DNA from 4 places in the Agrobacterium sp. GW821-FHT14E08 genome. Region 2 is predicted to be linked to each of the others. Evidence: predicted binding sites of a transcription regulator. Region 2 holds the regulator's gene; each other region holds the start of a gene.
The links. The regulator LexA, encoded in region 2, represses DNA repair genes until DNA is damaged. The targets are predictions, from matches to a motif close to TGTTCNNNNTGTGTTCNG.
Positions count from the first base shown of each region.

Region 1: AC1ROR_RS07755 (ATP-dependent helicase) is a predicted target of LexA. The motif match lies at 4,953-4,970, and genes of this name have one in related genera.
Region 3: dnaE (DNA polymerase III subunit alpha) is a predicted target of LexA. The motif match lies at 5,208-5,225, and genes of this name have one in related genera.
Region 4: AC1ROR_RS18835 (helicase-related protein) is a predicted target of LexA. The motif match lies at 2,884-2,901, and genes of this name have one in related genera.

Region 1 is NZ_JBXAPJ010000001.1:1,549,118-1,556,400, reverse strand. Features, by position in the region: gene choX (choline ABC transporter substrate-binding protein) at 1-660, opposite strand, end outside; gene betI (choline-binding transcriptional repressor BetI) at 761-1,357, shown strand; gene AC1ROR_RS07760 (glycosyltransferase family 25 protein) at 1,521-2,333, opposite strand; gene AC1ROR_RS07755 (ATP-dependent helicase) at 2,437-4,911, opposite strand; gene AC1ROR_RS07750 (carboxymuconolactone decarboxylase family protein) at 5,013-5,423, opposite strand; gene AC1ROR_RS07745 (efflux RND transporter periplasmic adaptor subunit) at 5,664-6,815, shown strand; gene AC1ROR_RS07740 (efflux RND transporter permease subunit) at 6,812-7,283, shown strand, end outside.
Region 2 is NZ_JBXAPJ010000001.1:833,656-840,938, reverse strand. Features, by position in the region: gene eno (phosphopyruvate hydratase) at 1-724, opposite strand, end outside; gene kdsA (3-deoxy-8-phosphooctulonate synthase) at 865-1,710, opposite strand; gene AC1ROR_RS04080 (VOC family protein) at 1,710-2,594, opposite strand; gene lexA (transcriptional repressor LexA) at 2,805-3,527, shown strand; gene AC1ROR_RS04070 (glutathione S-transferase family protein) at 3,966-4,643, shown strand; gene AC1ROR_RS04065 (ComEC/Rec2 family competence protein) at 4,661-7,033, opposite strand; gene AC1ROR_RS04060 (hypothetical protein) at 6,929-7,210, shown strand.
Region 3 is NZ_JBXAPJ010000001.1:723,328-730,610, forward strand. Features, by position in the region: gene AC1ROR_RS03535 (ribonuclease J) at 1-332, shown strand, start outside; gene AC1ROR_RS03540 (DUF1467 family protein) at 512-781, shown strand; gene proS (proline--tRNA ligase) at 1,510-2,832, shown strand; gene AC1ROR_RS03550 (lipoprotein-releasing ABC transporter permease subunit) at 2,957-4,264, shown strand; gene AC1ROR_RS03555 (ABC transporter ATP-binding protein) at 4,280-4,963, shown strand; gene dnaE (DNA polymerase III subunit alpha) at 5,438-7,283, shown strand, end outside.
Region 4 is NZ_JBXAPJ010000005.1:141,061-148,343, forward strand. Features, by position in the region: gene AC1ROR_RS18820 (P-II family nitrogen regulator) at 1-304, opposite strand, end outside; gene tesB (acyl-CoA thioesterase II) at 518-1,402, opposite strand; gene AC1ROR_RS18830 (ubiquinone biosynthesis hydroxylase) at 1,378-2,703, shown strand; gene AC1ROR_RS18835 (helicase-related protein) at 3,130-6,195, shown strand; gene AC1ROR_RS18840 (RNA-binding S4 domain-containing protein) at 6,200-6,616, shown strand; gene fdxA (ferredoxin FdxA) at 6,775-7,113, shown strand; gene holA (DNA polymerase III subunit delta) at 7,192-7,283, opposite strand, start outside.

The DNA.
Region 1 (7,283 bases), 720 kb from region 2:
ATAAAATTTGTCGCCGCCGGTCAGATATTTGATGTCGAATTTGCTGTTCATCGGGTGCGGAGCCCAACCCTGGAATACGATGAAAGACTTGTTGCGGATAAAACGCGCGACCTGCGACAGCATGCCCTGTTCGCTGGATTCGACTACTTCCCAGTTTTGAAGGCCGAGTGCCGGGTCCTTGATGGCGTCCAGCATCAACTGGTTGGATCCGGGCTCGATGCCGTAAAGCTTGCTGTCAAATTTCTCTGCGAATTTCTGAAGATCGGAAAAGTCCTTGACGCCCGCTTCCCACACGTAGGTCGGAACCGCGAAAGTGTATTTGGCGCCCGCAAGGTTCGTGCGAACTTTTTCGACCGATCCATCTTCCTTGTAGGGCTTGTAATAGTTCACCATTGCCGGATCCCAATAGCCCACGAAGACGTCGAGATCCCTGGTCTTGAGGCTCGTGTAGATGACGTCAATGCCAAGAAGCTGGCTTTGCGGTTCGTATTGCAGCGCTTTTAAAAGCGACATGGCAATGCCGGTGGTGAAAGCGAGATCATTCCAGCCCGGTTCTGCCAGTCGCACCACCCTGCAATCAGCGGAATCAGCCGCAAACGCGGAAGTCTCCACCGTCATCAGGAGTGCTGCGGCTGAAAAAACGCCTGCCCATTTTTTCATTGTTCCACTTTCTTTGTCTGTTGGGTCATTAGATTGACCAGTTGGACAATAATTGATCTTTGCGGAAAATTTGTCAATGTACTCCTCCAAGGAGACAATGATGCGACTAACCAGAATAAGCGATATTCGCCGGGCGGAACTCAGACGGGCAGCGTTCGAGGTCCTCCAGCGGGAAGGCATGGCGGGCGCGACGCTTGAAAGGGTGGCGGCGCAGGCCGGGGCCTCGAAAGGCATCGTGCTTCACTATTTTGCCAACAAGCAGGAATTGTTCGAGCACGCCATGCGTGAGGCCAATGTGAAACTGAAGGAGGAGGTGGTGGCGCGCCTCAATAAAGCGAGCAACCCGCGCGAGCGTCTCGATGCCATTATCGAGGGAAATTTCGATGAAAGATTCTTTCAGCCATCCATATGTCACGCTTGGCTATCGCTTTGCGCCGAAGTGCCGCGAGAGCCACAGCTGGCTCGCATCCAGAAGGTGATCCATGCACGAATGCGATCGAACCTTCTCTCGGCTCTGGTGCATCTCTTGCCGAAGGAAGAGTGCGGGATCGTTGCACTCGCGATTACCACGCTTATCGACGGGCTGTGGTTGCGTTCGGGTCTGCAGTCCGGCGGTTTGACGCGTGCGGAAGCAATGGAACAGATGCGGGATTACCTGTCCCACAGGATACCGCTGAAGCAAGCCAAGGTTTGCTAGGGAACCAGTTCATGCACGCCGCATTATTCCATCATGAAGAAAACGACGCGCAAACCATTGAACCGGATGACGATTTTCGTCATTTCGATTTTCATTCTCGCAGCCGTGATTGCGGCGGTCTATCTGGTCGGCTTTACACCCGGAGAGGTGTGATCCAGCGAGTTCAGTTGCCGGCCGGAACAGTCTTGCCCTTGCCGCCGTGCAGCGCGACGCTCAACTTGGCGATGGCCAGGCGGATGCCGCGCAGCAGGAAACGGCTGGTTTCCAGATAGGCGCGATAGGGCAGCACGGTGAAATATCGCCAGCGCGGCAGGCGGTAAATGCGCAGGTTATTCTGGATCTGGCTTTCCCCGTCCGCATCCTGCGTGGCGCAGAGAGGGTAGATGAAGGCGCCCTTCAGGCCCGCGAGATATTCCAGATCGAACGCTATATCGTAAGCCAGCCGCATGGGAATGAGTTTCGATATCCATTTGCCGGCGCGGCGGTTGACGAGATAGGCTCCCGAACCTTTTTCCCGTGTCAATGCGATCGCGAGCGAGCGGCCGTTGGAAAGCGGGCGGAAGGCGAATTTACGGCCGTTGCTGACGGTCGTCAGCCGCAGCAGATCCCAGTCGCCGCCATTCAGCACAGCCTCGTCGATCGCGTTGATAAAATCATTGTCGAAGATAACATCGTCTTCGAGGATGAGGGCGATGTCGGCATCGCCGTCCATGAACCGGTTGGCGCAGGCGACATGGCTGAGATAACAGCCGATTTCCGGCGGCGAGGTGCGGCGGCCATGCATGAGCATATAGGAAATCTCGCTGAACTCCGGGATCGGGTAATTCAGCTCCCTGCCATTGACGCCGGGAACGCGTTCCGCTTTCAGCCCGATGGCGTCGAGGCGGGTGTTCATGTCCTCGAGGCGCTTGGTGGCGCTGTCCATGTTGATCAGAAAAACGGCGAGCTTGCGCTGGCTTTTCGGTAAAATATGCAAAGCAGTCCTCGCCCGGTTTTCACACCCTGTTGCAACTCCTTTATTGCAATGGCGCGACGCGGGCTACGGAAAAAGCTTGGTTCGGGCACTCATAGTTGTCGAATCAAACCTTTTCCACAAATCCATCCAGCACGCGCTTTTGTCCGGCGCGGTCAAAATCGATGGTCAGCTTGTTTCCCTCGATGGCGGAGATATTGCCATTGCCGAACTTGATGTGAAAAACGCGGTCGCCGACAAAGAATTTCGATGGTGTGTCGGCGACGGATTTCGCCACCAGTTCGCCATCGATCGTGCGGGTGCGTGGGCCGCTTTCGCCATAACCGATCCGCTCGACCGCATGGCCGGAGCGCGTGCCCCAATTGTCGCGGGTGGCGTCGGAGCGGTTCTGCTGCGCGCGTTTCCAGCCGGGGGTGGAATAATTATTGGCGAAGGGCTCTGCCTTGTCGAAACGGGACTGGCCGTAGCCGCCGCGTCCGCCATAACCACCGTAATTGCTGTCGGATGCCGCAACGTCCACATGGGCGGGCGGCAGTTCATCGAGGAAACGCGAGGGCAGGGTGGATTGCCATAGGCCATGGATACGCCGGTTCGATACGAACCAGATATGGCAGAGCTTCTTGGCGCGGGTGATGCCAACGTAAGCGAGACGACGTTCTTCCTCCAGACCGGAGCGCCCGCCTTCGTCCAGCGCCCGCTGGTGCGGGAACAGGCCTTCTTCCCAGCCGGGCAGGAAGACGGTGTCGAATTCCAGCCCCTTGGCGGAATGCAGCGTCATGATGGAGACGGCATCGAGATTTTCATTCTGTTCGGCATCCATGACAAGCGCCACATGCTCAAGGAAGCCGCGCATGCTCTCGAAGGCCTCCATGGAACGGATGAGTTCCTTGAGGTTTTCCAGCCGTCCGGGCGCTTCGGCCGTCTTGTCGGCCTGCCACATGGCGGTATAGCCGCTTTCGTCGAGAATCTGTTCGGCAAGCGTGGTGTGCTCGGTGTTTTCCAAGAGGCCCTGCCAGCGGCGGAAATTCTGAACTACATCGAACAGCGCCTTGCGCGCCTGTGGTTTTAGCTCGTCGGTCTCGATGATGTCGGCGGCTGCCGCGAGCATTGGAATATCGCGTGCGCGGGCGTAGTCGTGCAGGTTACGGATCGTCGTATCGCCAAGACCACGCTTCGGCGTATTGACGATGCGCTCGAAGGCGAGATCGTCGGCCGGCTGGCATACGAGCCGGAAATAGGCCATGGCGTCGCGGATTTCGAGGCGCTCATAAAAGCGCGGGCCGCCGATGACGCGGTAATTGAGGCCAAGCGTGACGAAGCGGTCTTCGAACTCGCGCATCTGGAAGGAGGCGCGAACGAGGATGGCCATGTCGTTCAGCTTGTGGTTCTTGCGCTGGAGCTGTTCGATCTCCTCACCGACAGCGCGGGCTTCCTCCTCGGAATCCCAGGCGGCATGCACCACGACCTTTTCATCATCCGGGCTGCTGCGTTCGGTGAAGAGCGTCTTGCCGAGACGGCCCTCATTATGGGCGATCAGATGGCCGGCCGCGCCGAGAATATGCTCGGTGGAGCGGTAGTTGCGCTCGAGCTTGATGACCTTGGCGCCGGGGAAGTCCTTGTCGAAGCGGAGGATATTGTCCACTTCCGCGCCGCGCCAGCCATAGATCGACTGGTCGTCGTCACCGACGCAGCAGACATTCTGCGGCTCGCCCTTGGCGCGCTGTGCGAGAAGCCGCAGCCACATATATTGCGCCGTGTTGGTGTCCTGATATTCATCCACCAGAATGTAACGGAATTTCTGGTGATACTCCTTCAGAATATCGGTGTGGCGACGGAAGATGCTGATCGGATGCATCAGAAGATCGCCGAAGTCACAGGCGTTCAGCGTTTTCAGGCGGTTCTGATAGGCGGTGTAAAGCTCGCGGCCCTTGCCATTGGCGAAGGCGCGGCTGTCACCCTCCGAAATATCCGGCGGCGTCAGGCCCTTGTTCTTCCATCCGTCGATCATGCCGGCGAACTGTTTTGCCGGCCAGCGCTTGTCATCCAGACCTTCGGCCTGAATGAGCTGTTTGATCAGCCGCACCACGTCATCGGTATCGAGAATGGTGAAGTCCGATTTCAGGCCGACGAGTTCGGCATGGCGGCGCAGGAGCTTGACGCCGATGGAGTGGAAGGTGCCGAGCCAGGGCATGCCCTCGACAGCGCCGCCGACCAGAACGCCGATACGTTCCTTCATCTCGCGGGCGGCCTTGTTGGTGAAGGTCACGGCAAGAATCTGGCTTGGATAGGCGCGGCCGGTGGCCAGAATATGGGCGATGCGTGTGGTCAAAACGCGGGTCTTGCCAGTGCCGGCGCCGGCGAGCACGAGAACGGGACCATCCAGCGTCTCTACTGCCTCGCGCTGTTCCGGGTTGAGACCGGAAAGATAGTCGGGCGCAGCACGCGTCTGATCGCGGGCCGCCATGGCGCGGGCGGCAATGCCAAGCCCGCCGCCGCTTTCCGCACCGGCATTGTTCGTCGCCTTGCGTGGCGCCACGGGTTCCTCATCGAAGAACGGCATATCGTCAAAACTGTTGCTCATGCGGCCCAATGTAGTGATTCGGGATATAAAGGCCAGAACCGTGTTCTGCTTTTATTCCGGTATCGTCAGTCAAAACGTCCATTCCAAGGCATTTTTTCGCTTTATGCCTGCCTGTCGGCGTCGAAAGCGGCGTCAACGGGCACTTGCAGCGCCACCGCAAGCTGGTTGGTCTTGGCGGCAAGCGCGATGACGCGCAGCAAATCGGCATGCTGCTCTGTCGTCATGCCTTTCGCTTTGGCGGCGGCCGTGTGCGAATGGGCGCAATAGGAGCAGCCATTGGTGACGGAAACGGCGATATAAAGCATTTCCTTCACCACGGGATCGAGCGCTGAAGGTGTCGCCATCACCGCCTTGACCTCACCCCATGCCTTTTCAAGCAGATCGGCATCGAAGGCGAGGTAGAGCCACATATTGTTGATGAAATCCGATTTGCGGGTGGCGCGGATATCATCGAACACCGCTTTCACGCGCGGGTCGGTTTCCGGGTTTTCGGTTTTCGTCACGGTGCTCATGGCTTCCTCTCATTGTGGTTCGCGGTGGCGCAGATTAGCCCAATGGCGGATATTTACGACAGGAATGCACGGATGGATTGCGGATTGGCTGCTTCTGGCGGCAATTGCGCCCAAATTACAATTACGTAAGGAACGGATTTGTGCGTTGCCTTGCCTTGGCCAAGCGGGAATACTGCACCTGTCCCGGAACGTGTCGTTTTCGGGAATATATCGTGCTGCGCGGATCAACCGGAGAAATATATGCGGGTCTGGAAACAGGTGGGTGTCAGTGTTGCCGTGGTGGGAGCGGGGCTCTGTCTCTGGGGCTTTTATTCGCCCGAAGCCCGCAATGTGCTGGCCAGCATCGGGATAGGCAAAACGCCTGCCGGCGCCATTGAGGTTGCCGCCGCTACGCCCGGTTCGGGTCAAAATGCCGGCGGTGGACGCCGCAATGACAATGCGACCCTGATCGTGACTGCTCCCGTCAAAAAGGGCACGGTGAACGACCGGCTGAATGCCATTGGCAATGGCGAAGCGATCCAGTCTGTTGTTGTCATGCCGCAGGCTTCCGGCACGCTTTCCGAAATCCGCACCTCTTCTGGCGCACGTGTCGTGAAAGGGCAGGTGCTTGCGCGGCTCGATGATGAAGAGCAGGTGATCGAGCGCGACAAGGCACAGGTGGTGCTGCGCAGCGCCGTTGAAAAATCCAATTCCTATAAGAACCTGAAATCCGTTTCCCGCCTTGACGTGATGGATGCGCAGATTGCCGAAGAAGCCGCCAAGCTTGCGCTGAGCACCGCCGAACTCAATCTCAAGCGCCGCGACATCGTTGCGCCGATAGAGGGTGTGGCGGGTATTGTCGCCGCCAATATCGGCGATAATGTCACCACGCAGTCCACCATTGTCAGCATCGACGACCGTTCGGAAATTCTCGTCAATTTCTGGGCTCCCGAGCGGTTTGCAACCGCAATCAAGGTCGGTATGCCGGTGGAGGCGACCTCCATTTCCCGGCCGGGTGAGACTTTCAAGGGCGAGATCGAGGCCGTCGACAACCGCGTCGATGAGGCAAGCCGCACGATCCGTATCCGGGCGAAATTCGGCAATGAGGAAGATGAGCTGAGGGCCGGCATGTCCTTTGGTGTCACCATGCGTTTTGCCGGGGAAACCTATGCCTCGGTCGATCCGCTGGCCGTGCAGTGGGATGCGGAAGGCTCCTATGTCTGGCGTGTGACCGACAATAAATCGAACAAGGTGCGGGTGCAGATCGTGCAGCGCAATCCCGATGCGGTTCTCGTCAAGGCGGAACTGGTGGATGGTGAGCCTGTCGTGATCGAGGGCCTTCAGCGTGTCAGGGAAGGCGGCGCTGTCCGCGTCGGCAACCAGCCGAAGCCCGAGGAGGTCGCCAGCCAATGACGACGCAGCCGCCCTCGGTTACGGATTCCAAGCTCGCCTTTACGGCACTGTTCGTGCGCCGGCCCATTCTGGCGGCGGTTATCAATACGCTGCTGGTCGTTGCCGGCCTTGCCGCGCTGGTGGGCGTTGAAGTGCGCGAACTGCCTGACGTCGACCGGCCGACGATCAGCGTCAGGACCACCTATGAGGGGGCGGCGCCTGAAACCATCGATCAGGAAGTGACGCAGACCATCGAAGGTGCGGTGGCGCGTGTCAGCGGCGTCAAGTCCATCTCGTCCAACTCGCAGTTCGGCACCAGCCGCGTGACGCTGGAATTCGGCGACAATGTCGATCTGGCGGTTGCCGCCAACGACGTGCGCGACGCCATCGGCCGCGTCACCAACCAGTTGCCCGATGATGCCGACGAACCGCAGATCATCAAGGCGGATTCCGACAGCCAGCCCATCATGCGCCTTGCCGTCACCTCCT
Region 2 (7,283 bases):
AGTCGAGACCGATGAACATGTCGTCGCCCGGACGGTAGCCAGCCTTTTCGATCGACTTCATGATGAAATCGAGTGCTGCCGGCGCGCTTTCCAGACCCGGCGCAAAACCGCCTTCGTCGCCAACATTGGTGTTGTGGCCCTGTGCAGACAGTTCTTTCTTCAGCGTATGGAACACTTCAGAACCCATGCGCACGGCTTCGCGGATGTTTTCCGCACCAACCGGCAGGATCATGAATTCCTGGAAATCGATCGGGTTATCGGCATGCGCGCCGCCATTGATGATGTTCATCATCGGAACCGGCAGAAGATGTGCGTTCGGGCCGCCAACATAACGGTAAAGCGGCAGGCCGGAGGCTTCAGCAGCAGCCTTGGCAACAGCGAGCGACACGCCGAGGATGGCGTTGGCGCCGATGCGCGACTTGTTCGGTGTGCCGTCGAGAACGATCATCGTCTGGTCGATCTGGATCTGGTTTTCGGCATCGAAACCGCCGATGGCGTCGAAGATTTCGGTATTGACGGCTTCAACCGCCTTTTCCACGCCCTTGCCGAGATAACGCTTGCCGCCATCGCGCAGCTCAACCGCCTCATGCGCGCCGGTGGAGGCGCCGGAAGGAACGGCGGCGCGGCCCATGGAGCCGTCTTCGAGGTAAACATCGACTTCAACGGTCGGGTTGCCGCGGCTGTCGAGGATTTCGCGCGCGATGATATCGGTAATGGCAGTCATGGTCTCTCCCTTGGGAATGGAACAGATATTTTCCGTCGCCTGTCTTAGACGATGGCGAAGAAATTACAATGACGACGGGCGGCAGAAACGGCCCGCCCGCCATTAAAATCGATTGGCACAGACAGTGCCCGCCTCGCCGCTCAGGCCTTGGTGATGGCGTCGAAGGCGAGCAGCTTTTCCAGCAGTTTCGGCATATCCTTCAGATGGACCATGTTGGGGCCGTCGGACGGCGCATTGTCCGGGTCCTCATGGGTCTCGATGAAAAGCCCGGCGACACCGACAGCAACCGCCGCCCGCGCCAGAGTCTCGACGAATTCGCGCTGGCCGCCCGTGGAGCCGCCCTGCCCGCCCGGCTGCTGCACCGAATGGGTGGCATCAAAGACAACAGGCGCGCCGAGCGAAGCCATGATCGGCAGCGAGCGCATGTCGGAAACGAGCGTGTTGTAACCGAAGGAGGCGCCACGCTCGCACAGAAGCACATTCGGATTGCCGCTCTCATTCAGCTTGGCCAGCACATTCTTCATGTCCCAGGGGGCGAGGAACTGGCCCTTCTTGACGTTGATGACGCGGCCGGTTTTCGCGGCGGCGACGAGAAGATCTGTCTGGCGGCTGAGAAAGGCCGGGATTTGCAGCACATCCACCACTTCGGACACGATGGCGCATTGTTCTTCGGTGTGAATGTCAGTCAGAACAGGAAAGCCGAATTCCTTCTTGAGGTCGGCGAAAACCTGCATGGCGCTCTCAAGGCCGATGCCGCGCTTGCCGGAAAGCGAGGTGCGGTTCGCCTTGTCGAAGGACGACTTATAAACGAGCCCGATCCCCAGCTTGTCGCAAAGCTCCTTCAGGACACCGGCGATCATGAAGGCATGTTCGCGGCTCTCCATCTGGCAGGGGCCGGCAATCAGCGAAAAACGCTCTGTATTGGAAAAGGAAACCTTGCTGGCGCCATCGCCGGCGGTGACTTTGAGATTGTTCGTAACGCTCATCATTTTTCCTCGAAGGCGAATGTTACGCCCTGACCGGGTGCTGCTGCCACCACCAGGCGGCCGCCCGCTTTTGCGCAGGACACGCCATTAGCAGCAAGCACAGCTTCTGTCACGGCAAGATCGTGTGACAAAAAGATGACGCCCGCGCCGCGCAATCCGCCGTCGCCCCACTCCCTGGCATCCATGCCATGCCCGCCAAAAACCGGCTTTGCCGCCAATCGGATGCGCGCATTGCCGGTTGCGAAAACCATATCACCATCCGGGGACATTTCACCCTTGCAGCGAAAAACCGTTTCGATCAGCCGCGCCGCATTTCGATCGGCTCCTGAAAACAGAACGATCTCGCTGAGGCCGAGAACCCCATTGGCATGGCGCTCCAGTGCCGTGCGATCGCCCGGCAGCACCTGAAGCCGCTGACAGCTGAACGAAAAGAAATCCGCAGCCGTCCCGCTTGCTGCTGCAAAAGCAAGCCGGAATGCCGCCTCGCTTTGCGAACCGTCCGGCATTCGAACAGGCCGCGAAAATTCAAAGATATCGCCCGCCGAAAGGCCGGAGACCGCAAATCTCTCATGATCGGCAAAGGCATCCCCGGTTCGGGCTACCAGAGCGGAAAATCCCTCCCTGCCATGACCCTGCCGGAAGGCTTGATCCCTGCCTGTGAACACATCGCCACGGTTCACGGAGGCATTATATTTAGCCGGATCAGCAATTGCCAACGGCTCCAGATAGGTCCCATCGGTGAAAAAAACGCATGCATTCTGCGTGCCGAAGGGATGAAGAGCCTCCGGCGCAACCGTGAAGCCGAGGTCTTCATAGCGCTTTTCCGCAACGGCAAGAGCCTGCACGGGCAAGACGAGATGATCGATGCAATAGGGTTTCGTCATTGTCATTCCTGCTGGCGGCGCGACAGGAAGCCATGCTGCACCGGTTCGAGGCGAAGAAAAGCACAATTTCGTGCGATGAGGCAAATCATCAAAACAACAGATAGCAGCTTCACGAAATTTTAGGGGATTGCGGAACACATATGGAACATATAGTGTTCGTTCTGTATTTGTTTCGCGATCTCCACTACGATTCTCAAGGGTGTTTTCCTCATGCTCACGCGCAAACAGCAGGAATTGCTTCTCTTCATTCATGAAAGAATGAAAGAGTCCGGCGTGCCGCCCTCCTTCGATGAAATGAAGGACGCACTCGATCTTGCCTCCAAATCCGGCATTCACCGGCTGATCACTGCCCTCGAAGAGCGCGGTTTCATTCGCCGGCTACCTAACCGGGCACGGGCGCTGGAAGTCATCAAGTTGCCCGAGGCCTACGCGCCGGGCGCAAGGCCGCAGCGCGGCTTTTCGCCGAGCGTCATCGAAGGCAGCCTCGGCAAGCCGAAGACGCCGGAACCGACCCCTGCCCCCAAGGCACCAGCCAATGATCTCGGTGGCGCCGTTACCGTGCCGGTCATGGGCCGTATCGCCGCCGGCGTGCCGATTTCCGCCATCCAGAACAACACCCACGACGTTGCCGTGCCGGTGGATATGCTGGGCACCGGCGAACATTACGCGCTTGAGGTCAAGGGCGATTCGATGATCGAGGCCGGCATTTTTGACGGCGACACCGTCATTATCCGCAACGGCAATACAGCCAATCCGGGCGATATCGTTGTGGCATTGGTGGATGACGAGGAGGCGACGCTGAAGCGCTTCCGCCGCAAGGGCGCCTCCATCGCGCTCGAGGCTGCAAACCCCGCTTATGAGACCCGCATCTTCGGACCGGATCGGGTGAAAATCCAGGGCAAGCTGGTTGGGTTGATCCGCCGTTATCATTGACCCGATGGACGGGATGTCATCCGGTTTTCGACAGGCGTCGTCTTGATGATGACGCCTGTATGAGAGGTGAAGACTGCCTGAAGCATGGCATAATTTGGATACGCACGGTGGTATGTGACTGACGCGGGCGATGCCTGATGCCTTCCGAAACTGGCTACAGTTTCATGCTGATTTTCCGTTTTGCTAGTATGACGACATAGGTCTGGCCTGCCGCATTCAGCTCTTGAATTCTCACCAAGCCTTCGCGAAGTTGAATTGCATCGTCGGTCGATTGGTGATTTTTCAGCTGTCTCCGGACGGTGATATTTGCGAAGCGTTGCCGTCCATGCCCTCCCCTTATCATTCATCAATACGGCTTATGGGAGCCATGGATTATTTTCGATATTCCACGGACGCCCGGCAGGTATAAAAATGCGCGTCATATCCGGGAGATACGCCATGTACGATCTTTATATAGCGAATAAGAACTATTCTTCATGGTCGTTGCGGCCGTGGGTGTTGATGCGCACGCTGGGTATCGCGTTCACCGAAAAACTCATTCCGTTCGGTGAAGGAATTTCCTTCTCCTCCTTTTCGCCAACCGGCAAGGTGCCGTGCCTTGTCGATGACGGCTTCATGGTGTGGGAAACGCTTTCGATCGCTGAATATCTTGCTGAAAGACATCAGGGTGTCTGGGCGAGCGACAAGCAGGCACGGGCCTGGTCACGGTCGGCGGCAAGTGAAATGCATGCCGGCTTTTCTTCGCTGCGCAATCTCTATCCCATGTCTGTCGGCATCAGGGCAAGACCGAAGGGCGGGGATGCCGGGCTTGCCGCCGATATCAAGCGCATTGATGCGCTGTGGAGCGAAGGCCTTGAAAAATTCGGTGGACCATATCTCGCCGGCGCGAAATTCACGGCGGTCGACGCCTTTTTCTGCCCGGTGGCGTTCCGTTTCCAGAGCTATGGCGCCGATCTTTCACCCGCGGCCAGGAGCTATTGCGAAAGGCTGCTCGCCCTGCCCGCGATGCGTGAATGGTACGAGGCCGGTTTGAAGGAAACCTGGCGTGACACGGCGCATGAAGAAGAAATTGGCGGGATCGGCGACGTGATCGAAGATCTGCGCGCCAGGGCATGATGAACCACGCTGGCGGCTCACTCTGACGTCGCCAGCAGCCTGTTGACGGCCTCAGGCACCTCATGATCGAAACGGCCGCTTTTCCAGTCGTAATAACGATGTTCGCTCCACGGCCTGTCCGTTCCAGATATTGCGGCGCGCAGCCGTTTTACCACGCCTGCCTGATCCATATTGGCAAAATCTATTTCCACTGAACCGATACGTCGCAATATGTCTCGATTGAGAAGCAGCGCCCCGGAGCGGCACTGTGAAAACGAAGTTCGGCGGGAAACGATGACAATATCGGCGATATCACAGGCTGTTCCGGCAAAGCGGCCATCCTCCAGAACGATGATCCACTCGCCGCTGCCGGCGCGGGCCACGCACCATATGTCTTTTCTGCAGGTGAAGACCCCAGCCTTGGCATCCCTCAGCGCCGCCGTCATCTCTTTCGTCACCGCCGCCATCTCTTTGGGTGGGAGTTTCGTTTTCGGCGCCAAGCCGGCAGTGCTTACCCGAACCTCCGGCTCCACTACTATTGGCGGCACGGGTTTTTCCGGCAGCAGCAGCGCCCTTTGCCACTGGCCATACACAAAGTCCGGTGGCCGCGCTCTTGTCGTGAAGACCTTGCCATCCTCCAGCATGGCCACCAGCTGGCCGTCCTCGTGCACCAGGAGATGAGGCGGATAACGGGGGGGCAAAGCTGACAGGCCGAAGGCGAAAATCAGGACCGGTATACCGAGAAGGGCAAGCCGGCTGCGCAGCAAAGTCAGCAGCAGGAAACCCGCTGTGGCGAGACCGATAAACCACCCATGCGGCCGCCCCGTCGCCGCGCTGCCACCCCATGACGCCACCTCATTGGCGACCTCGATGACAAGAGCCATGCCATAACCCATGATCTTCAGGAAAGGCGCATCGAGCCCGAAGGGCATCAGCAGCATCGCGAGAAGACCGAACGGCATGACGATCAGCGACATCAACGGCATGGCAGCCAGATTGGCGAAAAGTCCATAAGTGGTGACACGATGGAAATGTTCGGCGGAATAGATCGCCGTCGAAAGTCCGCCGATCAGCGATGTCGTGACAACACCGCCAATGACGGCACCTGCCATTTGCAGCACCGTCATCCAGCCGGGCCTGCGCCCGACCAGCAACCGATCCCGCTCGGTCCGCCAGCGGTTCCAGGCGGCATAGGCAGAAACAAGCGCTATGGTGGCCGCAAATGACATCTGGAAACTCGGCCCCATGATTTCCGATGGCGAGAAAGCCAGAATGACCAGAGCGGAAAGGGCAACATTTCTCAGGCTGAGAGACGGCTGGTCGAAAAGAACTGCGATCAGCATCACCGACATCATCAACCATGCGCGTTCGGCGGAGACGGCAAAACCGGAAATGAGGTAATAGGCGAGTGTCATCAGCAGTGCTGCAAAGGCCGCGATCTTCTTGACCGGCCAGCGCTGCGCAAAGCCCGGAAACAGGCTGAAGGCCAATCTCAGGCCAACGAAGAAAATGCCTGACGCCAGCGCCATGTTGAGCCCGGATATCGCAACGATATGGGCAAGGCCGGAGAGCCGCAAAGCCTCCATCGTTTCCGCCGAGATCGCCTGTCTCTCATCGGTGACGATGGAGGCGGCGAAAGCGCCGGCATCACCGCCGATGGTGGAGCGGATACGTTCCGCAATGGCGCTGCGAAGTCCGTAGAGCCACATATCCGCCCATTCGAGCCAGCCCGCCTCGGCCTTGATGTCCCCTGCAGGTGACGGAAGCGTCTGCGGTGGCTTATAAAAGAAACCGGTGGCGCCTATTCCCTTGAAATAGGATGCGAAGGCAAAGTCGTTCAATCCCGGCAAGGCGGGGCCGGACGGCGGCGAGAGGCGCACTTTGCCGCTGATGGTGGCGCCCAGTGCCGCCGGTTCACCCCTGCCGCGCGATAGCACGGAAATCATCTGTGGCGGACGAGACAAAACCGGCGCCGCCGTCGCGGTCAGCCGAACCACATATCGCCAGGAACCGCGCGCATCAACCTCCCGGCGCGCAACCGTGCCGGTGAGGGTGGTGGTGACGGGCGTATCCAGCACCACGGTTCCGGCCCGCCGGGTTTCAAAATCGGCCAGAAGCATGCCGAGCAAAACAAAAGCGCAGAGACCGCAAGCCGTCGACATGAAGCCGGGGGTATATCTGACGAGGAGCGCCAGGCCCGCGACAAGCAAAAATGCAATCGCCAGAACGGATGACGCGGGCGTGACGTCGAGAGAAAACCACAGAACTGCGCCGCAGCCGATGAGAACGGGAATAAAAAGAAAATCATGGCCAAAAGCGCGCTCTTCGGCGACCCATATGGCAATTTTTCCAGTGACAGAGTTTTTGAGATTTTGCCGGGGAATAATGGCGGGCGTGCCATATGTCGCAATGTCGCTCGTCCGACGAAGGGGAAGCAGAATATCCCGCGTGCCGGGCAAGTCGCCCTGCAACGTTTCGGCATACCGGAAATGCTGTTTTTCCCCTTGACCAAGCAATTTGCGCCGCCCCTTGCCGCACCGGAAACAGATTTGCAGGCACGCGTGAGGGATTGCAATCCTTTCCTTTAACCCTGCGTTGACCGAGATTGAATTGCTATCGCCACGAAAGCCCAAAGCAACGGGATTGCTTTTGCCGCAATGC
Region 3 (7,283 bases), 110 kb from region 2:
TCATCGGCGACATGGATGAGATGGGCATCAGCAATCGCCGCAAGCTTTCCTTCGCCGGCCATGTCTCCGTTAATGTCGTGCTGGACAGCCGTTACGACTTCCTCGGCGATCCCGATGTCGTGCCTTTCGGCCTGCCGGAATTCGATGATGAGGGCGAGGACATGGAGGATACGCTTTATGACGCCGTTCTCGGCGCCGTGGAGAGCATCCCTCGCGCCCGTCGCAAGGATCTGGAACTGCTGCGCGAAGCGGTGCGCCGCGCCGTGCGCGCCGCAGCCAACCAGACCTGGGGCAAGAAGCCGATCGTGACGGTTTTCGTCACGAAGGTCTAAGCAGCCGGAAAGCCTGATGGCGGTCAGTTGCTGAGCAACGATCACCTTATTCGAGACAGGGCTTGCGCTGTAAAGCGCGGCCCTGTTTCCATTCATGGCTTTTTACGCTTGTGGCAGGGAAGTGATTCCGGTTTACGGATGAATGCGTTACAAAGGACGCATTATGCAGGGAGGATGTTATGCCGCTTCTTTCGGTCTTCGCCGTTTATTTCATCGTCTGGTGGACGGTTCTTTTCATCGTGCTGCCGATCGGACTTCGTACCCAGGCGGAAGAGGGCGATGTGGCGCTGGGCACGGTCGCAAGCGCACCGTCGCGGTTCAGAGGCGGTCGCATCGTCCTGTGGACGACGCTGATATCGGCGTTGATCTGCGGCATCTGGTATGGCGGCGGTTGGTGGTTCGGCATCAGCCTTGACGATCTGCCGAGAATTATTCCCGTTTACGACTGAAGTATCGTCCTTCTAGGCTCGGGCCGGAATTCACGCCGCCAAATGCCTGTCTTGGAAACAGTTTGCATCCTGCGAGACGCTGGGCGAAATGAATCTAGGATCAAGGCCGCAATGACGGGGGTATGGCGACACTCTGGCGGTGCTGTCCGCTTCTACACAGGGCGCAGGAGATTGTCATATGGATGTCATCTCCGTCGTGCACACAGCATGAGCGTGTCTGGCACCCGATTCACCGCCACAATTTTACCGGAATGGCGAGCCGGGTTGTAGTCGCGTCGATGAATCAAAAAAAAACAAGGCTTTTCAGCCTTGTTTTTCAGGTTTCGCGTGATCTGTAACCGTTGCCGGGGCTGCGAACGAGCGCGCCTAAGATCTGATCCTCCCAAGACTGACCGCGAAAACGGCAAGAATTTAGACTTCCTGCCTCTTTTGTAAGCTAAAGCTAGCTTAATCACCCATGCTTGTCATCTCATTTTTTGCATATTTGTTACAGTCGGCAAAAAATTCCCTGTGGTGCAATTTGTCGCACCGGAACAAGAATAATATTCCCATCAAAGCGTTTTGACGCGAATTAGCTATCGCGAAAATGCCATGAAATCGCCTTGCGGGCTCTTTTCATGGCGGGTTTTCTTCTTGGCGGGAAACGGCTATATCCGGCGCCAATATCCCTTTATTCGGGGCGATTCCCGCGCCTTTGCGCGCTCTCGTCCACATCAATGGAAGCCGTCATGCGTCTCAGCCGTTATTTCATGCCCATCCTGAAGGAAAACCCCAAGGAAGCGGAGATCGTCTCCCACCGCCTGATGCTGCGCGCGGGCATGATCCGGCAGCAGTCGGCTGGCATTTATTCCTGGCTGCCGCTCGGCAAGCGTGTGCTGGACAAGGTCAACAGGATCATCCGGCAGGAGCAGGATCGCTCGGGCGCCATCGAGCTTCTGATGCCGACGCTGCAATCGGCCGAGCTCTGGCAGGAAAGCGGTCGTTATGATGACTACGGCAAGGAAATGCTGCGCATCAAGGACCGTCAGGACCGCCAGATGCTTTATGGCCCCACAAACGAGGAGATGATCACCGACATCTTCCGTTCCTATGTGAAGTCCTACAAGAACCTGCCGCTGAACCTCTATCATATCCAGCTGAAGTTCCGCGACGAGGTTCGTCCGCGTTTCGGCACCATGCGCTCGCGTGAGTTCCTGATGAAGGACGCCTATTCCTTCGATCTGACCAAGGAAGACGCGATCCATTCCTATAACAAGATGTTCGTGGCTTACCTGCGCACCTTCGAGCGCCTTGGCCTGCGCGCCATTCCGATGCGTGCCGATACCGGCCCGATCGGCGGCAATCACAGCCATGAATTCATCATTCTGGCCGATACCGGCGAATCCGAAGTCTTCTGCCACAAGAGCTTCCTCGACCGCGCCATTCCCGCTGAAAATACCGATTTCGACGATGTCGCGGCGCTTCAAGGCGTTTTCGACGAATGGACGGCCGATTACGCCGCCACTTCCGAAATGCACGACGAAGCCGCCTATGACTCCATTCCCGATGGCGAGCGCCTTTCCGCACGCGGTATCGAAGTCGGCCATATCTTCTATTTCGGCACCAAATATTCCGAGCCGATGGGCGCGAAAGTGCAGGGCAAGGACGGCAAGGAACACCCTGTCCACATGGGTTCCTATGGCATTGGGCCGACACGCCTTGTTCCCGCCATCATTGAAGCATCGCATGACGAGAACGGAATCATCTGGCCTGCTTCGGTTGCTCCTTTCGATGTTGTCATCATCAACATGAAGGCTGGCGACGAGGCCTGCGATGCGGCTTGCGAAAAGCTGTATTACTCGCTGTCGAACGCCGGCAAGGATGTTCTTTACGACGACACAGACGATCGTGCCGGCCAGAAATTTGCCACCGCCGACCTCATCGGCGTGCCGTTGCAGATCATCGTCGGACCGCGTTCGGTCGCGAATGGCGAAGTCGAAGTGAAGGACCGCAAGACCGGCGAACGTGAAACCGTCACGATCGAGGCGGCAATGAACAGGGTGCTTGCCTAAGCACGAATGGAAAGATGGGAGCGGCCTTCACCCGAAGACCGCTCCAGTTTTAGAGCGGATGCCGCAGAGATTGGGACCGGTCTTTGAAAAGACCGATCTTGCAAGGTGAGATCAGGGAGACGAAATGGCAAAGGCCGAGGCTGACAAGGGTGCGGCTCCTTCCGTCCGGGAAAAGACCGCCCGGCCGTTTTCCGCTTTCGAGCGCATGGTGGCCTGGCGTTATCTGCGGTCACGGCGCAAGGAAGCGTTCATTTCCGTCATCGCCGGCTTCTCCTTTGTCGGCATCATGCTGGGTGTTGCGACGCTGATCATCGTCATGGCTGTGATGAACGGTTTCCGCACGGAGCTGATTTCGCGCATTCTTGGCATTAACGGCCACATGATCGTTCAGCCGATCGACCAGCCCTTCAATAATTATGATGAGCTGGCGAAGAAGTTCGCTGCCGTTCCGGGTGTCACCATGGCCTTGCCGCTGGTGGAAGGCCAGACCCTGGCCTCCGGTCGCGGCGGTGCAGGCTCCGGCGCGCTGGTGCGCGGTGTGCGTCAGGACGATATCGACAAGATCAAGGAAGTCTCCACCAACATCAAGACCGGCGACCTCGTTGGCTTCATGGCGGGAGACGGGGTTCTGGTGGGCTCGCGGCTCGCCGCCCAGCTTGGCGTGACGGCGGGCGACGACATCACCCTCATTTCGCCGGAAGGCGATGTGACGCCGATGGGTGTCAATCCACGCGTCAAATCCTACAAAATATCAGGTGTCTTCGAGATCGGCATGTCGGAATATGACGCCTCGATGATCTATATGCCCTTGTCGGAAGCCCAGCTTTATTTCAATGCCGACGGTATCGTGCAGTCCATCGAGCTTTATGTCAGCCGTCCCGACGATGTCGACGGAATCCGGCCTCTCGTGGAACAGGCCGCCGAACGGCAGATCTATATCACCGACTGGAGACAGCGAAACCAGACCTTCTTCTCCGCCCTGCAGGTGGAAAGAAACGTCATGTTCATGATCCTCACCCTCATCGTTCTGGTGGCGGCGCTCAACATCATTTCCGGCCTCATCATGCTGGTGAAGGACAAGGGTAGCGATATCGCCATTCTCCGCACCATGGGCGCCAGTTCCGGCGCCGTCATGCGCATCTTCTTCATGACCGGGGCGGCCATCGGCACGGTCGGCACCTTCGCCGGCGTGGCGCTCGGCGTCATCGTCTGCCTCAACGTGGAATCCATCCGGCAATTCTTCTCCTGGATATCAGGCACGGTATTGTTCGATCCGCAGCTCTATTTCCTGAGCCAGCTGCCGGCTGAAATGGATTTGAGCGAGACCATCACCGTCGTCATCATGGCGCTGACGCTTTCTTTCCTGGCAACGATCTTTCCGGCATGGCGGGCTTCCAAGCTCGATCCGGTGCAGGCCCTGCGTTACGAATAAGGACCGCTTCGCAATATGGCAAAAAAAACAGTGCTGCGGCTTACCGGCGTGGAACGGACTTACGGTCAGGGTGAAACGTCGCTTTCCATCCTGCGCAAGGCCGATTTTGAATTGAAGAGCGGTGAGATGGTGGCGCTCGTCGCCCCTTCGGGCACGGGTAAGTCTACGCTGCTGCATCTGGCAGGGCTTCTGGAACATCCCGATGCCGGCGAGGTCTTCATCAACGGTGCGCCCTGCAATGGGCTGGGCGACGAAACCCGCACGGCGATCCGTCGCAGCGATATCGGTTTCGTCTACCAGTTCCATCACCTGCTGCCGGAATTTTCAGCGGTGGAGAATGTGATGATGCCACAGCTCATCGCCGGTCTGACGCAGGCTGAGGCCCGCAAACGTGCCAGCGCGTTGCTCGACTATATGCGCGTCGGTCATCGCGGCGAACACCGCCCGGCCGAACTGTCCGGCGGTGAACAGCAGCGCGTGGCCATTGCGCGCGCAGTTGCCAATGCGCCGCTCCTGCTGCTCGCCGACGAGCCGACCGGCAACCTCGACCCGGAAACCGCGCATTATGTGTTCGATGCGCTGGAGGCGCTGGTGCGCCAGTCCGGTCTTGCAGCACTGATCGCCACCCATAATCACGAGCTCGCCAACCGCATGGATCGCCGTGTGACACTCGCCGACGGAAAGATCGTCGATTTCTGATCGTGACTGCACAGGGCGACCATTGTGACGCCCTGTCCGAACCGGTGAGTCTCCTCACCTGCGTCTCCCAGACGGCCGCTCGCCCTTCCACAACTGAATTTTTCCGAACCCGGATGCGTTTTTTGCCTCCGGGTTTTTTGCTTTGGAGTCAGGGGCTTGCCGACAACGCCGACGGAACCCCGGCTGATTCTGTTGCGTTAGCAAGGGGAACATCAGCAGAACCCTGTTGACAATCGAACAAAATGAGAACAAAGTTGGAACATAACGAGTAAGGAGAGACCAATGACTGATTTCATCCGTGACGTTGCCGCTTTCGCTTCCATCGCTGTCTTTGTTGCCAGCTTTTCGGTGATCCTCACCGCGCTGTGAAGGACGCACCGGCGCAGAAGCCTGTATAGAGGCCGCAAGGCTGTGGACTTTGAGCGCCGGAAATCGGAAAATCGCCCCCTCGATTCAGAATGACAGGACGACGATATGGGCGATACGGTTGTGCGTGGAGAAACCTCTGGCGGAACGCTGAAAACCCCTGGTTTTGTCCATTTGCGGGTACATTCCGCCTACTCCCTGCTTGAGGGGGCCTTGCCCCTCAAGAAAATCATGTCCAAGGCCGTTGCTGACGGTCAGCCGGCCATCGCCATTACCGACACCAACAATCTTTTCGTTGCGCTGGAGTTTTCCGAAAAGGCGCGCGATGAGGGCCTGCAGCCGATCATCGGCTGTCAGGTGTCGATTGACATGCAGGATGCGGCGGATGATCGCCGCAACCATAATAGCCACCTCACGAAGCTTCCCGCCATCGTGCTTCTGGCTGCCAATGCCGAAGGATACGAGCGGCTGGTGGATCTGATCAGCCGCGCCTATCTGGACGGTGAGGGCAGCGGTGGCCATTCAGTGCATATTACCCGTGCGTGGCTGGAGGAAGCCTCCAATGCCGGGCTGATCGCGTTGACGGGTGCCTCCAGCGGTCCCGTTGATATGGCCCTGAAGGAAGGGCATGCATCCCAGGCAAAAGAACGCCTGCTGACGCTGAAGTCGCTCTTCGGTGACAGTCTCTACATCGAATTGCAGCGCCAGTCCGGTTACGACCGCGCCCATGAGCGGCGGCTGATCGGACTTGCCTATGAACATGATATTCCGCTGGTTGCCACCAATGAGGCGTTTTTCCCTTCAAAGGCCGATTACGAGGCCCATGATGCGTTGATGGCGGTGGCGCACAATGCCATCGTTTCCGATGACAGCCGGTTTCGCCTGACCCCCGACCATTATCTGAAAAACCGCGACGAGATGACGGCGTTGTTTGCCGACCTTCCCGAGGCGCTGGAAAACACCATCGAGATCGCCCTGCGTTGCTCCTATGTGCTGAAGAAGCGCGGACCGATCCTGCCGCGCTTTACCGGCGCCAGCGACGATCCCGAGGCGGCGGAACGGGCCGAATCCGATGAGCTGCGCCGGCAGGCGGTGGAAGGGCTGGATCAGCGCCTTGCAGCGCTCGGCATGGCTGAGGGCTATACCGAGCAGGATTATCGCGAAAGGCTCGATTTCGAGCTCGGCGTTATCGAGCGCATGCGGTTTCCCGGCTACTTCCTCATCGTTGCCGACTTCATCAAATGGGCCAAGCAGCAGGATATTCCGGTGGGTCCCGGCCGCGGTTCAGGTGCCGGATCACTTGTCGCCTATGCGCTGACCATCACCGATGTCGACCCCCTTCGCTTCTCGCTGCTGTTCGAACGCTTCCTGAACCCTGAACGCGTGTCGATGCCCGACTTCGATATCGACTTCTGCCAGGATCGCCGTGAAGAGGTGATCCGCTACGTGCAGCGCAAATATGGCCGCGAGCAGGTGGCGCAGATCATCACCTTCGGTTCGCTGCAGGCGCGCGCGGCCTTGCGCGACGTCGGCCGCGTGCTGGAAATGCCCTATGGGCAGGTGGACAAGATCTGCAAGCTGGTGCCCAACAACCCGGCCAATCCGACGCCGCTGTCGAAAGCGATCGAGGAGGAGCCGCGCCTGCAGGAGGAGGCCGACAAGGAGCCGGTCGTCGCCCGTCTGCTGGATATAGCCCAGAAGATCGAGGGGCTTTACCGCCACGCTTCCACCCATGCCGCCGGTATCGTCATCGGCGACCGGCCGCTGTCGAAGCTGGTGCCGATGTATCGCGATCCGCGCTCGGACATGCCGGTCACCCAGTTCAACATGAAATGGGTCGAAAGCGCCGGCCTCGTCAAATTCGACTTCCTCGGTCTGAAGACGCTGACGGTGCTGAAGGTGGCCGTCGATTTCGTTGCCAAGCGTGGCATCAAGGTCGATCTTGCCGCCATTC
Region 4 (7,283 bases), on a different contig from region 2:
GTTCGATAGAGTGGACAAAGATCTTGCCGTCACCGATCTGCCCGGTCTTTGCCGCAGATGCGATCGCCTCAACGGCCTTGTCGACGACGTCGGATGGAACCGCGATCTCGATCTTCAGTTTTGGAAGGAAGCTCACCGCATATTCCGTGCCGCGATAAATCTCGGTATGTCCCTTCTGGCGTCCGTAACCCTTAACCTCGGTCACGGTCAGGCCCTGGATGCCGACGCCGGTGAGCGCTTCGCGCACCTCATCCAGCTTGAACGGCTTGATAATGGCCATCACAATTTTCATCTGGTTTCCCATCCTTTGTTTGTCCTCGGCACGGAGCCGACTCTCCTTGCCGCTGGCAGATCAGTAACAGCGACTGCGGACATACATTCAAAGGGCGTGCCAGTTTTGATGGGTGGATATAAGTTATTGAAATATAAAACTTATATGAAATTCGTCTGAAAAAGGGGCATTTGTCGACGAAATTTGCGTCTATTAAATGTGCGATTTTCTAGAAAAGCACATTATTTAATCATTTGCCCTTTTGCGGATCAAACCTTCCTGTGCGACGGAGGCGACCAGCTCACCCTGTCTGGTGAAAATATTGCCACGCGTCAAACCGCGCGCACCGGAGGCGCTGGGGCTATCCTGCGTATAGAGCAGCCAGTCATCCAGCCGGCAGGGGCGGTGGAACCACATGGCGTGATCGAGGCTCGCCACCTGAATGGAAGGATCGAAGATCGTCGTTCCATGGGCGTAGAGCGATGTGTCGAGCAGGGTCATGTCCGACAGATAGGCGAGAATGGCCGACTGGAACCGCGGATTGTCGGGTACTTCGCCGACGGCGCGAACCCATATATCCTGCTGCGGTTCGAGTTTTTCCTTCGAGATATAATGGGTCAGCGACACCGGTCTTATCTCGATCGGGCGCTTGTTGCTCCAGTATTTGCGGATCGAAGCGGGTGCATTGGCAAGGAAGGCTGCCTGCATCTGCTCCTCGCTCATCAGTTTTTCGGGCGGCAGCACGTCAGGCATTTTTATCTGATGATTAAAGCCGTCCTCGAATAGCTGAAACGACGCGGACATGGAAAAAATCGCCTTGCCGTGCTGGATGGCGACCACACGGCGGGTGCAGAAGCTGGCGCCGTCGCGGATACGCTCCACCTGGTAGAGGATGGGGACGAGCGGATCACCGGGGCGCATGAAATAGGCATGCAGCGAGTGCGCGAGGCGGTCGTCATCCACGGTTCTTTGCGCCGCGATCAGGGCTTGCGCTATGACCTGGCCGCCGAAGACCCGCTGCCAGCCGATTTGCGGGCTTTCGCCCCGGAACAGGTTCTCTTCCAGCTTTTCGAGATCGAGCGTGGCGATGAGATTGGCCATCGGGTCTGACGTTTGCAAAGGATGCGACATTTTTTCGGCCTGCTCCAGCTGTAGGAAGACGTCACATGGTCTATAGTGCGCCGATGATGCGTGCACAAGATTTGAGGAGAAGCGCGATGCTCGACGTGGTGGTCGCAGGCGGCGGATATGTCGGTCTTTCCGTTGCTGTCGCAATTAAGCAGGCGGCCCGGCATCTTAACGTGCAGGTGGTTGAGGCGGCTCCAGAGGATGTCTGGGAGAAGGACGTCCGCGCCTCTGCCATCATCGCGGCGGCCACGCGCATGCTCGATGTTTTCGGGATATGGAGTGAAATCGAGCCGGAAGCCCAGCCGATCAACAAGATGATCGTTACTGATTCGAAAACTGCCGACCCTGTCCGTCCGGTATTTCTGACCTTCGACGGTGTGGTGGAAGAGGGCAGGCCCTTCGCCCATATGGTTCCGAATGTGGCGATGGTGGGCGCGCTGCGCGGCCTGTGCGAGCGCCTTGGCATAGAAATCCGCCATGGCCTTAGTGTTTCCGGGTTTACCGCGGGCTCGCAATCGACATCCATCTCGCTTTCCGACGGTTCGGCGCTGGAAGCGCGGCTGCTTGTCGCCTGCGATGGCGTTCGCTCGGCGCTCAGGGATATGGCGGGCATCAAGACAGTGCACTGGGCTTATGACCAGTCCGGTATCGTTACCACCGTCGAACATGAGCGGCCGCATGAGGGCTGTGCGGAGGAGCATTTCCTGCCCTCTGGGCCTTTTGCCATCCTGCCGCTGAAAGGAAACCGTTCGTCGCTGGTCTGGACGGAACGGACGGCCGATGCCGACAGGTTGGTCGCCTCCGATGATCTGGTGTTCGAGGAAGAGCTCGAGCGCCGGTTCGGCCACAAGCTCGGCCCTGTCAGACCCGTCGGTCCGCGCCGTGCCTTTCCGCTGGGGTTGACGCTGGCGCGCTCCTTCGTCGCGCCGCGTTTTGCGCTTGCCGGCGATGCAGCGCACGGAATTCACCCGATCTCGGGCCAAGGCCTCAATCTTGGCTTCAAGGATGTCGCGGCCCTGGCCGAAACCGTGGTCGAGGCTGACCGTCTCGGTCTCGATATCGGCTCGCTCAATGTTCTGGAGCGTTATCAGTCGTGGCGGCGTTTCGACACCTTGCGGATGGGGGTGACGACGGATGTGCTGAACCGGCTTTTCTCCAACGATGTCGGTCCCATCCGCATCATGCGGGATTTCGGTCTGGGTGTTGTGGATCGTTTGCCGGCGCTGAAATCCTATTTCATCGGGCAGGCCGCCGGAACGACAGATGCGAACGCGCCACGTTTGCTCGCCGGCGAGGCGCTCTGATACCGCGATTGCGGCTTGACAGCCGATTCCGGTATTTGGGGTCAAAAGTCGGTGCTGCAAACTTGAATCCGGGCAAGGACTTACCCGGATTCACAATCTGGTATGGGACGCCGGTTTGCCAACCAGATGCTGTGGGGAACAAAAGCTGAATCCCACCGAGTCAGCGATTCGTATTCGATTCGTTCGCAGACTGTTCCGCAACCGAATCGATTTCGTTTTCGCCGGATTCTTTTTGTCCTCTCAACCCGCTGAATCTGAACGGAAAAGTTGCTGCAGCAACAGCCGCGACCCACTTTACGGGCAAGGCCTATTGCCTTTGTCGGCGGGCATTGCCATGTGTGGTGCGTGCGGACCGTACCAGCAATGGCGGCCGGCACGGCAAGCAGATGAAGTCGATTCGCGGATAGTACGTTGAATTTTCGCCCCATGATCCTGAGCGGCCGCGGTGTCACGGCCGTTCTCGGCCCCACCAATACCGGCAAGACCCACTATGCGATCGAGCGGATGGTGGCGCATGGCAGCGGTGTCATCGGCCTGCCGCTGCGCCTTCTGGCGCGGGAGGTCTATACCCGTCTCGTTGAAAAAGTGGGTGCGCCGAATGTGGCGCTGATTACCGGCGAAGAAAAGATTTCCCCTCCCAAAGCCAAATATTCGGTCTGCACGGTGGAAGCCATGCCGCGCGAGACGACGGCCGCATTCGTCGCGATCGACGAGGTGCAGCTGGCCGGCGATCTGGAGCGTGGCCACATCTTCACCGACCGCGTGCTGCACTTGCGCGGGCGGGAGGAAACCCTGCTTCTGGGGGCAGGCACAATGCGCCCGATCCTTGAGAAGCTGCTGCCTGGAATTACCGTGGTCGAGCGGCCGCGCCTGTCGCAGCTTTTTTATGCGGGCCAGAAAAAGATTACCCGCCTGCCGCAACGCACGGCCATCGTCGCCTTTTCGGCGGAAGAGGTTTATGCCATCGCAGAGCTGGTGCGGCGCCAGCGCGGCGGTGCGGCTGTGGTGATGGGGGCGCTTTCGCCGCGAACGCGCAATGCCCAGGTCGGGCTCTACCAGTCCGGCGATGTCGAATATCTTGTCGCGACGGACGCCATTGGCATGGGGCTTAACCTCGATGTCGATCATGTCGCCTTCGCGCAGGACCGTAAATTTGACGGTTACCAGTTCCGCAATCTCAATCCGGGTGAGATCGGCCAGATCGCCGGCCGCGCCGGCCGCCACCTTCGAGACGGCACCTTTGGCGTAACGGGGCGCGTTGATCCCTTTGACGACGAATTGGTGGAACGTATCGAAACCCATCAGTTCGATGCGGTGAAGGTGCTGCAATGGCGGACGAAAAATTTCGATTTTTCCTCCATCGCCAATCTGCGCATGAGCCTTGATGTGGCACCCACGATCCAGGGGCTTTCCCGGGCCTTGCCCGCAATCGACCAGCAGGCGCTGGAATATCTGTCGCGTTATCCCGAGATCATCGACGTGACGACGACGGATGCGCGGGTGGAAAAACTATGGGAGGCCTGCGCGCTTCCCGACTATCGCCGTATCGCGCCTGCCCAGCATGCCGACCTGATATCGACGCTCTATTTCGACCTCGTAAAACGCGGCGCGGTGAACGAAGATTTCATGTCAGAGCAGGTACGCCGCGCCGATCGCACGGATGGAGAGATCGATACCCTGTCTGCAAGGATTGCGCAGATCAGAACATGGACTTATGTATCGAACCGCCCAGGATGGCTTGCCGATCCGACACACTGGCAAGAAAAGACGCGGGAAATCGAGGATCGATTGTCCGATGCGCTACATGAAAGGTTGACGAAACGCTTTGTTGATCGCAGGACATCTGTGCTCATGAGGCGCCTGAGAGAGAATGCGATGCTTGAAGCTGAAATCAGTGTAAATGGTGATGTCTTCGTAGAAGGACATCACGTCGGCCAGTTGGCCGGGTTCCGGTTCACGCCGGTGCCGGGAATGGAAGGGCCGGATCAGAAGGCCGTGCAGGCTGCGGCGCAAAAGGCGCTCGCGCTCGAATACGAGGCGCGTGCCGCGCGTCTGCACGCCAGTGGAAATGGCGATCTTGCTTTGAGCTCCGATGGTCTGGTTCGCTGGTTGGGCGAGCCGGTGGCCCGCCTTTCGGCAGGTGACAACATCATGAAGCCGCGTGTGATCCTGCTTGCCGACGAACAGTTGAGCGGCAATGCCCGCGATCACGCGCTGGCGCGCGTCGAACGTTTCGTCAATCACCAGATTGCGACCGTGCTGAAGCCGCTGGACGATATTTCACGCGCCGAAGACCTTCAGGGTCTGGCGAAGGGCCTGGCGTTCCAGCTGGTCGAAAATCTCGGCGTTCTGTTCCGCCGCGACGTCACCGAAGACGTGAAGTCGCTGGATCAGGATGCGCGCGCCTCCATGCGTCGCTACGGCGTGCGTTTTGGCGCCTATCACGTCTTCCTGCCTGCATTGCTGAAGCCGGCTCCGGCCGAGCTTGTGACGCTGCTCTGGGCGCTGAAGAATGATGGCCTCGGCAAGCCGGGTTATGGCGATCTCATTCCGGTGCTGGCTGCCGGCCGCACCTCCGTGGTAACGGACCCCGCCTTTGAGCGCATGTTCTACAAGCTTGCCGGTTTCCGTTTCCTTGGAAAGCGTGCGGTCCGTATCGACATTCTCGAGCGTCTGGCTGATCTCATTCGTCCGCTGTTGCAGTGGAAGCCCGGCCAGCAGCCGCGCCCGGAAGGCGCCTATGATGGCCGTCGCTTCACGACAACGACCGCGATGCTCTCCATTCTCGGCGCGACGCTCGACGACATGGAGGAGATCCTCAAGGGTCTCGGCTACCGTGCCGACCAGGTGACGGCGGAAGAGGCGCAGGCCTTCCTCGCCAGCCAGACCGGCGCTGCTGCTCCGGCCGCCACTGAGGCGGTGGCGGAAGAGGAAAGCGCTGAGGCCGAGCAGGATGAGCCCGCTTCGGAAGAACAGGCATCCGAAACGGCGGCTGTTGAAACCGTCGAGGAAACGCCGGTCGCGCAAGCCGTCAGCGACGAAGCTGCGGTTGGTGAGACCGTGCCTGCGGAAAGCACTGAGGTTGCCGAACCCAAGCCCGTTCTTCTGTGGCGCCCGGGTGGCCGCAACGAGAACCAGCGTAGCGAAAACCGTCGTCCGGGCAATCGCGGTCAAGGCCGTGATGGTGCGCGCGAGCAAAGCGAGCGTCGTGGTGAAGGCCGTCGCGATAATCGTGACGGCGCAAATCGCGAAGCCGCCAATCGCGGTGGCGAGGGTGAGCGCAAGCGTGATGGTGGACGCCCTGACCGCGGCAATCGCAACGATCGTCAGGATCGCGGCGAGCGCAAGGACAGGCCGGACCGTAATGACCGCGGCGGAAAACCGCAGGGTCAGCAGCGTTTCGAAGCCAAGCCTCCCCGCAAGGAGAAGCCGCTCGATCCGGATTCACCTTTCGCAAAGCTCGCTGCCCTCAAGGAGCAGCTGAAGAAGTAAGCCTATGGGGAGCAAAGAACAGCCACTGGAGAGTACGCGTCAGCGTCTGGACAAGTGGTTGTTCTTTGCCCGCATGGCTAAATCCCGCTCCCTTGCCCAAGGTTATATCCAGTCTGGCCAGGTTAAGGTCAATGGTGTCACTGTCCGTCAGCCAAGCCATGCGGTGAAGGCGGGTGACAGGCTCGATATCGGTTTCGAGCGCATGGACAAGGTACTCGTCGTCAAGTCCGGCGGCGAGCGGCGTGGGCCCTATGAGGAGGCCAGGCTTCTCTATGACGATCTGACGCCGCCACGGGCGCCTTCCGACAGGCTGAGCCCCCTGGAGCAGGCGATGCGAGAGCCGGGCAGCGGCCGTCCGACCAAAAAAGAGCGCAGAGCGCTCGACAAGTTTCTGTCAGACAGTGACGGAAATACAGATTAGAATAAACCTCCAAGTCGAGCCGGTTTTTCAGAATTGTTTATCCTTGCTATCTGAAGGCAAAGGCATTACGTCACTTGCGAAATTGCCCTGTCTGAATTCCGGGCGACGGCTTGTGTTCCGAAGCCCAAAGACCCGGCCTGCATATTCTGGAGTTCATCATGACATATGTCGTGACCGACAATTGCATTCGCTGCAAATATACCGATTGCGTTGAAGTCTGCCCCGTCGACTGCTTTTATGAGGGTGAAAATTTCCTCGCGATCAATCCTGATGAATGCATCGATTGCGGTGTGTGCGAACCGGAATGTCCCGCCGAGGCGATCAAGCCCGATACGGAGCCGGGTCTCGACAAGTGGCTGAAGCTGAATGCGGAATATGCAGCGATCTGGCCGAACATCACGATAAAGCGTGATCCGATGCCCGAAGCCAAGGAAATGGACGGCGTCGAGGGTAAGCTGGACCTTTATTTTTCCGCTGAACCTGGTCAGGGCGACTGAGTTTTCGACGACCTGTTGTCTACGTATTATGATTTTAAGAGCCCTCGCAGCGTAAGCGCGAGGGCTTTTTGCTGGAATTCAGCCGCCTCGGCCGGATTGCAGCGTGGTCGAAAGCAGGGTCAGAAGGGCCACGCTTTCTTCCAGGCTTTGCCGCTGGCGGCTTTGCAATA